3 regions of the Paenarthrobacter sp. E2MeOHC11 genome follow, and region 1 is predicted to be linked to each of the others. Evidence: riboswitches for the same ligand, from Rfam matches in the RefSeq annotation. Region 1 holds a riboswitch; each other region holds the start of a gene.
The links. Region 1 has a riboswitch for cyclic di-AMP ahead of ACSSVG_RS05050 (M23 family metallopeptidase). Riboswitches for the same ligand answer to the same signal wherever they lie in the genome.
Positions count from the first base shown of each region.

Region 1 (4,289 bases):
GCGTGCCCTGGCCCGGGTTCAAAGCGCTGATCATCATGCCGTTGCCAACGTAGATGCCTACGTGGGCTCCGCCGTTCTGCATGACCAGGTCACCGGGGGCCGGAGTACTGGTGGGCTTCATGGCCGTCCAGGCGTTGACGCGCGGGATGCTGATGCCAGCCTGTGCGTAGACCCACTGGGTGAAGCCGGAGCAGTCCCATCCGTTGGGCGTTGTGCCGCCCCAAACGTACGGGTGGCCAATGCCGGTGTAGGCGATGGCAGCGAGGCCGGAGGCCGCGGCGCTGGAAGCAGCGTCCTTGGCTTCGGACGACTTGGCGGTGACAGCACCTGCTGCGTCCTGCGTGCCGTTTGCAGTGGCCCGCTGGGTGGTCTGCGAAGCGCGCTGGATCTTGGGGGCTTCCTTGGTGGCCACAACGGGGCTTTCAAAGGAAACGGTAGCTGTGGGCTCCGCGGTGACGACGGCGGTGGCAACCATCTGCTGGGTGCTGGAGGCTTCCGACTTGGAAACGTCGGTGTCAGCTGCCTGTGCCGGCAAGCCGACGCTGAGGACGAGGCCTGATGCTGCTGCCAGAACGACGGCCTGGCGGCCAACGGTACCGGCATTCGATGAAACAGCCTTGGAAAGCGTGTTCAAGGGGTTCGTACGAACCGATTCGGCGCGGTGGCGCGCAGGGGTAGTGCGTGATGACACGTAGGTAGCCTCTCCCAATGCCTGCGAGGTGAGCTGTCGGATTCGGATGGGAGTCATCCGGCCGCGCTGCTTCAAGGAAGCTTTGCGACTTAACCCCAAGGCCTTCTTTCGAAGACCAGAAGTGGTTCCCCCGCCCCTGCCAGACGATTTATGCGAACGGACCTCGAGTGGTGGCAGAGCTAGGCAATCCACTCAAGTGCACCGGCCCCCTAAAAAGCCGATGCGCTTTGTACGGTACAACAGTTGAACGCGAATGTCACATTCAGGTCACGGGGTGTGTCACGAATGCGAGAGACAACCATCAACTGGCCTTAGAGCCAGCCCATGGGGTCGACAACTTCACCATTGACCTGGACCTCAAAGTGGAGGTGGCAGCCGGTGGAAGCGCCTGTGGTGCCGCTCAGTGCGACCGTATCGCCGCGGCTGACCGTCTGGCCCACCTTGACGGTGAAGGATGACAGGTGGTTGTACGTGGTTTCGAGGCCATTCCCGTGGTCTACCACCACGCGGTTGCCTCCGCCGTACTCGTGCCATCCAGCAAAGGTGACCTTGCCGCTGGCTGCCGCATGTACGGCGGTGCCGCACTGAGCCACGAAGTCCTGGCCGCGGTGGAAGTCGCCGGCGCCGCCCGTGAGGGGGCTGACGCGGTAGCCAAACGGGGAAGCTGTGGTCAGCGTGTCCAAGGGGCTGGCCATGGTGCCCGCCGACGAGGCCCGCTGGATGCTGCCCGCGGACTGCGCACTGAGCAGTTGCTTCAGCTTTCCGTCGGGGTCGGCTGCAGTGGCAACGGCAGCGCGGCTGAAGTCGATCTTGGCGGATGCGGCTGCGGAAACCTCGGGCTGGCTGCCACCGGTGACGGCAAGGGCCGACTCGGTTTGGCCTGATTCCGAGGTGGCCATGACGGGGCTCGTGGCCGGCAGACCGACAGTCAGGGCGAGTCCGGTGGCGGCAAGCGCAACTCCGGCCTTCTGCCCGACGCCACTGGCTGCGGCAAAGTCGGCTACCTGGCGCAACGGGCTCTTACGGCGACGCACCTGGCGCTCGGTGTCGCGTGGCCGGATCTCCGATACGACGCGGGCTGGCCGCAGCTCAGCAGCGGGGCCGGACGCGCGGCGGCGGCCCCTGACGTTCTGCGTTGTCAAACTCTGTTCCTCTCTAAAAAGCCTGCGAAGTTAGCTGTCGGATTCGGGTCAGAGAGTTCAAAGACCCGGTCCGCACGAGGCGCTCACGGCACACAGGTATCCAAGGAAGGACTTGCGTCAGTGGGCACTTCTGCTGCGGACTTCACCCCAAGGCTGCTTCTTTAGACAGCCGCTTGTGGTTCCCCCGCCTCTGCCAGTGGTGGATGACACACCTGTTCCGCTGGCAGAGCTCGGCTCCGGAACAGGTAACGCTTTGGTATCAGCGCTAGTAGATAACTATAGGGGATTAAGCCCCGCAGTAATAAATTCGTTATCAACAGAAACGCACGTGGCGCGGCAGGCCCTTATCATCAATCCTGAAAAACCGCAGGTCACACGCGCACCAAAGCCGCGAAAGTGAGATATGACACGGGTTGGGTACAGGCCAGCCCTCAGCTGACGGATACGAAGACGTGTGCCGCAACTTCCGGCGGAAGCTCCAGCGCGCCCTCGATGCCGGGAACCCGGACGGAGATGTACTCGCCGACGCGCGCCAGCGAGACTGTTGCGCCTGGACGGATTCCACCTTCGTCCAGCTGCGTGAGGAGTTCAGGTTCCACCTGGATGGGCTCCGCGAGGCGGGTTACCGCCACCCGGGAATCTGTGGCATAGCCGTCCATAGCCTGCAGGAGGTTGACGTCAATCCGGGACAAGGGCTGGCTCGCAAGGCCGCCAAGCGCTTCAAGTCCGGGGATGGGGTTGCCATACGGGGATTCGGTGGGGTGTTCCAGGAGCTCGTACAACCGGCGCTCCACCCGCTCGCTCATCACATGCTCCCACCGGCACGCTTCATCATGGACGTAGGCCCAGTCCAGGCCGATAACGTCCGCCAGGAGCCGCTCGGCAAGGCGGTGCTTGCGCATGACCTCTGTGGCACGCTTCCGTCCAACCTCGGTAAGTTCCAGGTGGCGGTCGTTGGACACAACCACCAGGCCGTCGCGCTCCATGCGTCCGATGGTCTGGGAAACCGTAGGTCCGGAGTGCCGCAGGCGCTCGGCGATGCGGGCCCGCAACGCCACGATGTTTTCTTCCTCAAGCTCCAAAATGGTCCGAAGATACATCTCAGTGGTATCGATCAGATCCGTCATCCAGCTCAGCTCTCCTCGAACGCAGTTCCTTGCGTAATCTCCACCGTACCGCGTCCCTTGCCGGTGCGGACGGTGTGCACCGCCGCCCCATGAACGCCAACCCCCAGCCTAGCTTATTTGGAATTACTCTGGATAATTCCGGTCGCATATGGTTCGTCCATATTCCACGTGGCGGACTATGACGGCCACAGGTTCCTGCCCCCGGGCCACGTCAGGCAGAATTGGGGTGTCGAAGGGGCAGTTGATGCCACCTGCCACGACCCATCTCTAGCCGATACCCATTGGAGCCACACGTGAGCGACAACAGCATCACCATTCCCGCCGATCTGCTGCCCAAGGACGGACGCTTCGGCGCAGGACCGTCCAAGGTCCGCCCGGAGCAGATCGAGGCCCTGTCTGCCGCGTCGTCCACCATCCTCGGCACGTCACACCGCCAGGCACCGGTGAAAAACCTGGTGGGGTCCGTCCGGGAAGGGCTCAGCCAGTTCTTCCGCGCACCCGAGGGCTATGAGGTTGTCCTCGGCGTTGGCGGCTCCACGGCATTCTGGGACGTCGCTGCCTTCGGACTGGTGGAGAAGAAGGCCCAGCACCTTTCCTTTGGCGAATTCGGATCGAAGTTTGCCGCCGCTACCAACAAGGCACCGTTCCTTGATGCATCGTCCATCATTAAATCCGAGCCCGGCACCCGCCCGGTGGCACAGGCCGAAACGGGCGTCGACGTTTATGCCTGGCCCCAGAACGAGACCTCCACGGGTGTAGCTGCTCCCGTAAAGCGCGTGCAGGGGGCCGACGAAGGCTCCCTCGTCCTGGTGGATGCCACCTCGGCTGCCGGCGGCCTCGACGTTGACGTTGCCGAGTCGGATGTCTACTACTTCGCCCCGCAGAAGAACTTCGCCTCCGATGGTGGACTGTGGCTGGGCCTCTTCTCCCCCGCCGCCCTGGAACGCGCCGCGCGGGTCAAGGCCAGCGGCCGCTGGATCCCGGACTTCCTGGACCTTCAGACGGCCATCGACAACTCCAAGCTGAACCAGACGTACAACACACCGTCGTTGTCCACCCTGGTGACGCTGGACGCCCAGGTGCAGTGGCTCAACAGCAACGGCGGCCTGGACTTTGCCAGCAAGCGCACTGCGGACTCGGCCAACCGCATCTACTCGTGGGCAGAGGCTTCGGACTACGCGACGCCGTTTGTCACCAACCCCGAAGACCGCTCCAATGTCATCGCCACGATCGACTTCGACGATTCCATTGATGCCGCAGCCATCGCCAAGGTCCTGCGCGCCAACGGCGTGGTGGACACCGAGCCTTACCGCAAGCTCGGCCGCAACC
Region 1 is NZ_CP196673.1:1,100,975-1,105,263, forward strand. Features, by position in the region: gene ACSSVG_RS05045 (C40 family peptidase) at 1-691, opposite strand, end outside; cyclic di-AMP (ydaO/yuaA leader) riboswitch at 696-856, opposite strand; gene ACSSVG_RS05050 (M23 family metallopeptidase) at 1,003-1,833, opposite strand; cyclic di-AMP (ydaO/yuaA leader) riboswitch at 1,840-2,069, opposite strand; gene ACSSVG_RS05055 (iron-dependent transcriptional repressor DtxR) at 2,265-2,960, opposite strand; gene serC (phosphoserine transaminase) at 3,254-4,289, shown strand, end outside.

Region 2 (4,289 bases), 630 kb from region 1:
TCGCCGTCAAAGCGGCCGGTCCACGGGGTGGGGCTGACATCTACGGCGAGGGTGGTTTCCATGCTTCAAGCACACCCGAACGGGCACGCGAAAACCAGCCACCCCGCACCGCGCGTGTCTGAAACCCCGGATTTCCCTATTTGACCCCGAGCAGCTCTTCCACGGTTCCGATGCCGAAGAACAGCAGGAACGCGGCAGCCACAGCCCACATGAGCGGGTGGACTTCGCGGGCACGGCCTTGGAACGTGCGGATCAGGACGTAGGAGATGAAGCCGGCGCCCAGGCCGTTGGCGATGGAGTACGTGAACGGCATCAGGGCGATGGTCAGGAACGCCGGGATGCCGACGCCCCAGTCCTGCCAGTCGATCTTGCCCACCTGGGAAACCATCATGAAGCCCACGACAACCAGTGCCGGGGCAACGGCTTCGAACGGAACCAGGTTGATCAGCGGCGTGAAGAACATGGCCACCAGGAACAGCACTCCGGTAACGATCGAGGCGAGGCCGGTGCGTGCGCCTTCGCCGATGCCCGCTCCGGATTCAACGAAGATCTGGTTGGACGATACGGACGCGCCGCCACCGACGATTGCGCCGAGGGCGTCAACCTGCAGGACCCGGTCCACGTTGGGGATGTTGCCGTCCTTGTCCACGGTTCCGGCCTCGTTTGCCAGGCCCACCATGGTGCCCATGGCATCGAAGAAGATGCTCAGGAGGATCACGAAGGCCAGCAAAGCAGCAGCGATGAAACCGAGGTGCTCGAACGCGCCGAAAGGGTTCGCCTTGCCGATCAGGGACAAGTCCGGGGCGCCCCATTCTGAGAGCGTGGGCGCCACGAGCGACCATCCGCGCGGGTTGACGTTCTTGCCGTCAAAGCTCGGGCCGATGTGGAGCGTGAATTCAAGGATGGCTGCCAGGGCGGTGGAAACCACGATCCCGATCAGGATGGCGCCGCGGACTTTGCGAACCACCAGGGCGATGGTCAGGATCAGGCCCACCGCAAAAACCAGGGTGGGCCAGCCCATGAGCTTGCCGTCCACGCCCAGCCCCAGGGGAACCGTGGTGCCGGCAGCGTCCGGGATGCGGCGCACGAATCCGGCATTGACCAGGCCGATCAGTGCAATGAAGAGACCAATGCCCACCACGATTGCCGTCTTGAGGGCTTCTGGAACGGCTTTGAACACCGCAGTACGGAAACCGGTGAGCACCAGGATGAGCATGGTGACGCCGGAAAGCACCACGAGGCCCATCATGTCCGGCCAGGTCAGTCCGGGGTGTGAGGCCACGGTCACTGCCACGAACGCGTTCACGCCGAGCCCCGTTGCAACGGCGAACGGGTGCTTGGCCCACGCGCCCATGAGGATGGTCAGGATGCCCGCCACGAAAGCCGTAGTGGCTGCGACGGCCGTGAAGCCCAGGGACGCTCCGCTCGAGTCCGCTCCGCAGAGGATCAGGGGGTTCAGCACCACGATGTAGCTCATGGCGAAGAACGTTGCGAAGCCGCCACGAATTTCCCGGGAGTACGTGGATCCACGTTCAGTGATTTTGAAGTAGCGGTCGACTGCAGAACCTTGTTTAAGCATGAAGGACTCCGGGGATCGAGGGGAGTGTGCTCTCAAATCCTATGCGGTCGGATACGGGCGCCCCGGACGATTCGCCTAGTCTGTAAGGAAGCCAACACTAGGAGAAACCGCCCCATGCGTACCATCCGCCCGCTTCTGGCCGCCGTCGTTGCTGCCCTCGCCTTCGCGTCGGCCTTGCTGTTTTCCGCGGCTCCGGCGTCCGCCCATGACGTCGCCGAATCCACCACGCCGGCCAACGGTGCCAGCGTGACTGTTGTCCCGGCGTCGGTCTCCATCACGTTCAACAACCGGCCGCTGGCCATCGGTTCGGGCGTAACGGTCACGGCGGGCGGCGAAAACTGGGCAGACGGTCCCGTGGAAATCATTGACAACCAAGCTGTCCAGAAGCTGCGCGAAGGCGCACCCGCGGGCGAGTACACGGTGGTCTGGCGGGTCGTCAGCAGCGATTCGCACCCCATCGAGGGCACCTTTACGTTCACGGCAGCCGGAGGCGCGACGTCGGCAAGCGGTTCGGCGGTTGCCTCACCGTCTGCTTCGGCTCCTTCAGCCTCGGTACCGACGGCCGGTACCGGTGCGCCGGGAACGGGCACCAGCGAACCGGCAGCGGATGCCTCCCAGCCGTTCCCGTGGAGCATCGTGGGACTGGCCGTTGTTGCTATCGGACTCGTTATCTTTCTGGCTGTTACGGCACGTAGGAAACTCGCTGCTTCCAACGACGCGGATGGCGATAATCCCGCGGAATAACGGGGTTTTCTACGTACCTGCGAATATCTCGAAACGGTCACCGCGACACGCCAGAAGAGTAGTTCTCGTTACTTAAATGTGACTTCGGCGTGATCATCGCGTACGGTTGTACCTGTGCCTGTTCCACGTAGCGGGCACTTCCGGCCTGATTGCCTAGCTCTGCCGCAGTCCGGAATCCGTTCGCAGACAAACCTTACGGCAGAGACGGGGAACCCATTTTAGGTCGCTTTCGAGCGTGCCTTGGGGTGAAGTCACGAAGCTTCCGCTGAACAGCGGGGGATAGTGACCGGGTGACTCCCATCCGAATCCGACAGCTAACCTCGCAGGCATCGGGAGAGGCTCTTTCATGTCTTCACGCATTCTTCGCGGCCGTCGTAAGGCGGACAGCGTACGTCCTAATCCGTTCATCTCCATCTCCAAGGCAGTTGCCAGCAACGCCTCCGGCGCTGGCCGCCAGGCAGCTGTCATCGCAGCAGCCTCGGGCCTCGTCTTGACCGGCTCCATCGCCGCCCACGCAGCTGAAGCTCCGGTTCAGCGGGACTCCAGCCCCGCCACGGTCGCAGAGACCGCCTCCGAAGCTCCCACCCAGGTTGTTACCGCCGCCTCCACGGCGACCATCAACTTCGAGCGCCCTGCCGTTGCTTCCGTAGCGGCTCCGGTCATCGAGAAGCCGGCTCCCGTCGTTGAGGCTCCCGTAGCCAAGAAGGCAGCAGTCACCACTGCCGCTGCAACGGCTCCTGTCGCCAAGTCCGCAGCTGCCGCTCCGGCTGCTGCTGCTCCCGCTGCTGCTGCCCCGGCAGTCGGTGGCGTCAACGCAGCCATGGTTGCCTCGGCTTACGCCCAGATCGGCATCATGCAGGACTGCACCGCCATGGTGGAACGGGCTCTCGGCTCCGCAGGCATCCCTGTTGGTGACCTTGGCCCCATGCAGTTCATGAACTACGGCAAGGTCGTCAGCGACCCCCAGCCCGGTGACATGATCGTTCAGTCCGGCCACGTCGCCATCTACATCGGCAACGGCCAGGCCATCAGCGGTGGCATCAACGGCAACCAGACGGGCATCCACCCGATCAGCTGGTTGACGGCAACGGGTCCCCTGACCTACGTACGCGCTGGCGCATAAGCCTCACGCTTCAGTCCAAAGGCCGGTGCCTTTGAGGAATCACTCCTCAAAGGCACCGGCCTTTGGCGTTAAGTTTTGTGCGTAAAAGTTCCAGACATGGACGTACGACGGCGGGTAGGCGCGCCTTTGCCGCGTAGTGGGGCAGGGTGTGCCGGTTGGATCGGCTAGGCGGTGGCCAGGCCTGGCCCTGCCGGGAGGGCAACCTTGGAAGAGATCGCCTGACCCACTGCTTTGGCCTGCCGAAGGACTTCCTTGGGGGTGGGCGTAATGAGTTCGCCGACGCCTACAAGATGCATCCCGACTGCCCTCATGGCCGCGGCCAGGTTTTGGCCGATGGCAATCCCGAGTTCGGCCAGCATCCGGCGCAGCTGGCTCTGCGCACAGCGCGTGACCACGATGTGGTCGGCCAGGAGAACCCCGTTGGCGGTGTGGACTGCCCACTGGCGACGGGTGGATTCGAGGGGGCCGGATACGTGGAGTCCGGTTCTCAGCCCCGCAGTGGTCATGCTGGCGGCCAAACCGTAGCCAATCTGCTGTGACGGATCCGAGCCCAGGAAATCAAGGCGCACGGCGCGCGTGGTGCTGCGGACGTCCAGCTGATGGCTTGCCGCGTAGTTCCGCAAGTGGCGGAGGATCTCGTTGCGTTCCTTCATTGCAGCGGGATCGGCGGCGTCGCAGCGTTGAAGCATACCTGTATGGACCGACGGGCCCGTTGCGGACAACGCACCAAAGCCGTCCACGACGATGGAACCCACGCCATAACGGCTGAGCTCACTGGCAACTGCCAAGCCGGACAAGCCGGCTCCGATGACCACGGTGGTGGTGCGTTCCGTGGCGGAATCA
Region 2 is NZ_CP196673.1:1,731,609-1,735,897, reverse strand. Features, by position in the region: gene hutG (formimidoylglutamase) at 1-62, opposite strand, end outside; gene ACSSVG_RS07950 (NCS2 family permease) at 137-1,579, opposite strand; gene ACSSVG_RS07945 (copper resistance CopC family protein) at 1,694-2,323, shown strand; cyclic di-AMP (ydaO/yuaA leader) riboswitch at 2,498-2,666, shown strand; gene ACSSVG_RS07940 (NlpC/P60 family protein) at 2,670-3,446, shown strand; gene ACSSVG_RS07935 (NAD(P)/FAD-dependent oxidoreductase) at 3,611-4,289, opposite strand, start outside.
Region 2: another riboswitch for cyclic di-AMP. It lies ahead of ACSSVG_RS07940 (NlpC/P60 family protein); the one in region 1 lies ahead of ACSSVG_RS05050 (M23 family metallopeptidase).

Region 3 (4,289 bases), 210 kb from region 1:
TCTCCGCTGTTCCCCTGGAAACTACGCTAAATCCTCACGCCACGTCAGGTGCAAGAGCCCTTCGACCAACCAAGGACCTGCCGATATGTACGGCGAGCGAGGCAACAGCCAGCGCTGCCCCCTCAAGCCAGCGATCCGGCGTCGTTATCACCGGCAGAACCGCAAGGGCGGCAGAAGTCAGCAACAACGTGAGCAAGAGCGTCAGCGGTCCTTGGAACCGCATGCGGGTGGCAACGGAGGTGAAAACAAGGGCGATGAGGTTTGCCTGCAGGGGATCCATAAAGCCGCGGAGCAGCAGGAAGACCATGACATCAACCGATGTCCACGCCAACGCCCTGAGGATGCTCTTGGGAATGCCAGCTTGCGGCGCTGGAGGTGTCCTGCCGATTTCCTGGCGAAGCCGGGTGAAGGGAACGCGCCCGCGGCCGAGGTCGCGGGTCAGTCGCGCCATGCCGCCCAAGTCGGCGAGGGCGGTGCGTACGACGTCGACACTCGAGTTGGGGTCGTCGGTCCAGTCGACGGGGACTTCATGAACGCGCAAACCACAACGTTCGGCGATCACCAGAAGCTCGGTATCGAAGAACCAGCCATCGTCCTTGGTGTAGGGAAGGAGGCGGTGCGCAACGTCCGCGCGGACGGCCTTAAAACCGCACTGGGCATCGGAGAAGCGGGCCCCGAGCACGGTCCGCAGCAGGGAGTTGTAGCTGCGGGAGATGAACCCGCGCTGCGGACTGCGGGTCACATACGAGGTCCGTGCCAGCCGGGTGCCGATCGCGAGGTCCGAGTGGCCGGAGAGCAGCGGCGCAAGGAGCGGAGCCAGGGCGGAGAGGTCCGAGGACAGGTCTGCTTCCATGTAGGCGAGCACTGGTGACGGTGAGGTCAGCCAGACTTGTCGGAGGGCGTTTCCCCGCCCCCTGTGCTGGAATCGAACCACCGTCAGTTCAGGGAGTTCGCGGGCCAGCCGTTCGGCGATCCGCAGGGTGTTGTCCGTGCTGGAGTTGTCCGCCACGGTGATCTGGAAGGTATGGGGAAAGGACTCCGTGAGGTGCCTGTGCAGCTTGCGCAGGCCCTCCTCCAGGCGCGATTCCTCGTTGAACACAGGGATGGCGACGTCAAGGACAGGTACGGCAACGCGGGTGTCAACGGGGGAGCGCCGAGGCAGCTGCCGGCCCTCCGGCCCTCCTTGCTGGCCAGCCGGCGACGCCGCGCCAGCGAAGCCCGCGGAATGGACCCGTCGTCGCAAGGAGCTGGTGGCTGGATCTATGAGCGTCATGCTTCCAGAATGGGCCCGCCGATTATGAGGGCTTTAGGCGGAAGCTGTGACCCCACTGTGAACTCCGAGGGGCAGCTGTGAAACGGGAAAACCGCGCCGGTTCCCGCCGTCCGCTCCAGTGGGTACTGGTGTGAGCGGCGGCAACCGGCGCGGTATCAAGCAGTCTGGTTTAGTACCAGTTGTTGGCCAGGTGGAAGGCCAGGGCAGCCGACGGGGATCCGTAGCGTTCCTTGATGTAATTCAAGCCCCACTTGATCTGGGTCTGGTAGTTGGTCTGCCAGTCAGCACCCGCAGTTGCCATCTTGGAGGCCGGCAGGGACTGGACAATGCCGTAGGCGCCGCTGGAAGCGTTCGTGGCAGTGGTCTTCCAGTTGGATTCCTTCTCCCACAGGGTGTTCAAAGCGGTCATTTCGCCGGCGCTCCAGCCGTAGTTGCCCAGGATGCTGGCGGCATAGGCCTTGGCGGCGGCGGGATCGTCCACAGCTTTCGGGGCTGCAGCAGCGGCGGCAGCTTCGGCAGCGGCGGCGGCAGCAGCGGCATCAGCAGCCTGCTTGGCGGCAGCATCTGCAGCGGCTTTCTCTGCTGCGGCCTGGTCAGCGGCAGCCTTTTCGGCAGCAGCCTTTTCAGCTGCGGCCTGGTCAGCGGCAGCCTTTTCGGCGGCAGCCTTCTCAGCAGCCACCTTGTCCGCTGCAGCCCGGTCAGCGGCGCCCTTTGCGGCGGCTGCATCCAGGGAAGCGGAGATCTCGGCTGACTTGTTATTGCTGACCTGGGCATTCGCCTGGGTCTCGGCAACGCGGCTCACCTCGGGGAGGGTCAGGGCGGCGTTGGCAGCAGTGCCGAGCGATGCAACGCCCAGTGCAGCAGCTACAACACCGGCAACAACCGACATGCGGTGGCCGGACTTACCCTGACGGGCGGCGTTCTTGAGGACAGCCTGCGACTTGGTCAACGGGGCGTTGTGTTCATCGCGGTGACGCGCGGAAGGGCGCGTCTGATCGTTAAATTCAGACATATGTGATTACCTCTCAGCGCCTGCGGAGTTAGCTGTCGGGTTCGGATGAGGTCATCCGGCCGCGCATCACGCTGCGGCTTCACCCCAAGGGCCGGCAAAAATGCCTGGGCCCGGAGACTCTGGGTCCCCCGTCTCTGCCTCGGAGAAAGAGCGGACTCCGGGAAGTGGCAGAGCTCGGCGCATCCCGGATGTGGGTCAGTTGGGGCGACCCACCCTTTCGACGGTACAGGAGGTTTCGGCAGAAGTCACATTTAGGTAACAGAGATCACGATGCCGGTGAGTCGCCTTGCCGGATTCGTTACACGCGTTCGTTGCTGACGGTAGGGAGTCGAAGGGCGAACTCCGTGCGCCCTGGACGCGAGGTCACCTCAACGCTGCCACCGTGCGCCTCCACGATGGATTCGACGATGGACAGGCCCAGCCCGGACGTGCCCTCGGACCCCGACCTTGCGGCATCGGCGCGGGCAAACCGGGAGAAAATCCGGCTTTGGAAATCTTCCGGAATGCCCGGGCCGTTGTCAGTCACGGTAACCACTGCGCTGCCATCGGCGGAGAGCATGACGCCCGTAACCACGGTGGTCCCGGCGTCCGTGTGTTTGCGTGCGTTGGAGAGCAGGTTGGCCAACACCTGATGCAGTTGCGTGGCGTCACCCCTCACAGTGATGGGTTCGTCCGGGAGCTGGAGTTGCCAGATGTGGTCCGGAGCCATGACTTTTTCGTCGCTGACCGTTTCGATGACTAATTGCGTGAGGTCCACATCCGTAACCTTGATGGGCTGGCCTTCGTCCAGCCTGGCCAGTAGCAGGAGATCCTCCACCAGTGTGGTCATCCGCTCGGATTGGCTTTGGACGCGAGCCAATGACTTCCGGCCGTCGTCGGTGAAGTTTTCGGTCATCCGCAGCAGTTCTGTGTAGCCGCGGATGGCGGTCAGCGGTGTGCGGAGCTCATGCGAGGCATCAGCGACGAACTGTCGAACCTTGGTTTCGCTCTCCTGCCGGGCTTCCAACGCGCTGGAGACGTTGTTCAGCATTTGATTCAGGGCATGGCCAACGCTGCCGACTTCCGTTCCGGGATGAGCGGCCGACGGGGGTACGCGCACCGCGAGCGCCACTTCACCGGCGTCCAGGGGCAGGCGCGAAACCTTGGTGGCCACCTCCGAGAGCTGTTCCAATGGCCGCATGGTGCGGCGGATGATGACCGTGCCCGCAAGGCCGATCAGCACCAGTCCGCCGAGCGAAACCAGCACCATGGTCCAGACCAGCGAGGCCTCGGCGCTCTGCTTGTCCGCAAGCGGCAGCCCTGTCACGATCACATCGCCATTGGTCTCGACGGCTACCAACCGATAGTCGCCGTTGGAGAGCGAACGGTCCACAGGGCGGTTGTCCGTGGGGAGGGACAGCAGCACTTGTTCGTCGGCCGCGGAGAGCGACACCCGGTTTCCCCTGGCATCGATCAGGCCCGAGCTGCTCACAATTGAGCCGTTGATCCGGGCGTTCAGCGTCCCGGCGGCCTGCCCGCGGGCCTCCAGCGGGTCAGGCCTTCCGGACCCAGGAAAGTTCGCCGGTGGCCTGCCGAAGTTGTTGGCGCGGCTGGATGCTTGCTCCAGTTGGCTGTCGAGCTGCTTGTTGAACACCATGTCCATGGAGGCGTAGCTCACCACGCCAACTGCTCCGCAAATGGCGACCAGCAGTGCCATGGCCACCAGAACCAGCCTGGTGCGCAAGTGCCACGTGGAGGGGTTCAGCCAACTGCGGCCCGACTTCCTGGCCACTCCTGAAAGTGTGCTCAACGCCTAGTCCGCTGGCTTGATGACGTATCCGGCACCGCGGATGGTGTGGATCATCGGCGGATGGTTGGCCTCGATCTTCTTGCGCAGGTAGGAAATGTAGAGCTCCACGATGTTGGCTTGGCCGCCGAAATCGTAGTCCCACACCCTGTCCAGGATCTGTGCTTTGCTGACCACGCGTTTGGGGTTCTCCATGAGGTAGCGCAGAAGCTCGAACT
Region 3 is NZ_CP196673.1:1,315,904-1,320,192, reverse strand. Features, by position in the region: gene ACSSVG_RS06040 (dolichyl-phosphate beta-glucosyltransferase) at 35-1,273, opposite strand; gene ACSSVG_RS06035 (aggregation-promoting factor C-terminal-like domain-containing protein) at 1,443-2,285, opposite strand; cyclic di-AMP (ydaO/yuaA leader) riboswitch at 2,289-2,448, opposite strand; gene ACSSVG_RS06030 (sensor histidine kinase) at 2,584-4,074, opposite strand; gene ACSSVG_RS06025 (response regulator transcription factor) at 4,078-4,289, opposite strand, start outside.
Region 3: another riboswitch for cyclic di-AMP. It lies ahead of ACSSVG_RS06035 (aggregation-promoting factor C-terminal-like domain-containing protein); the one in region 1 lies ahead of ACSSVG_RS05050 (M23 family metallopeptidase).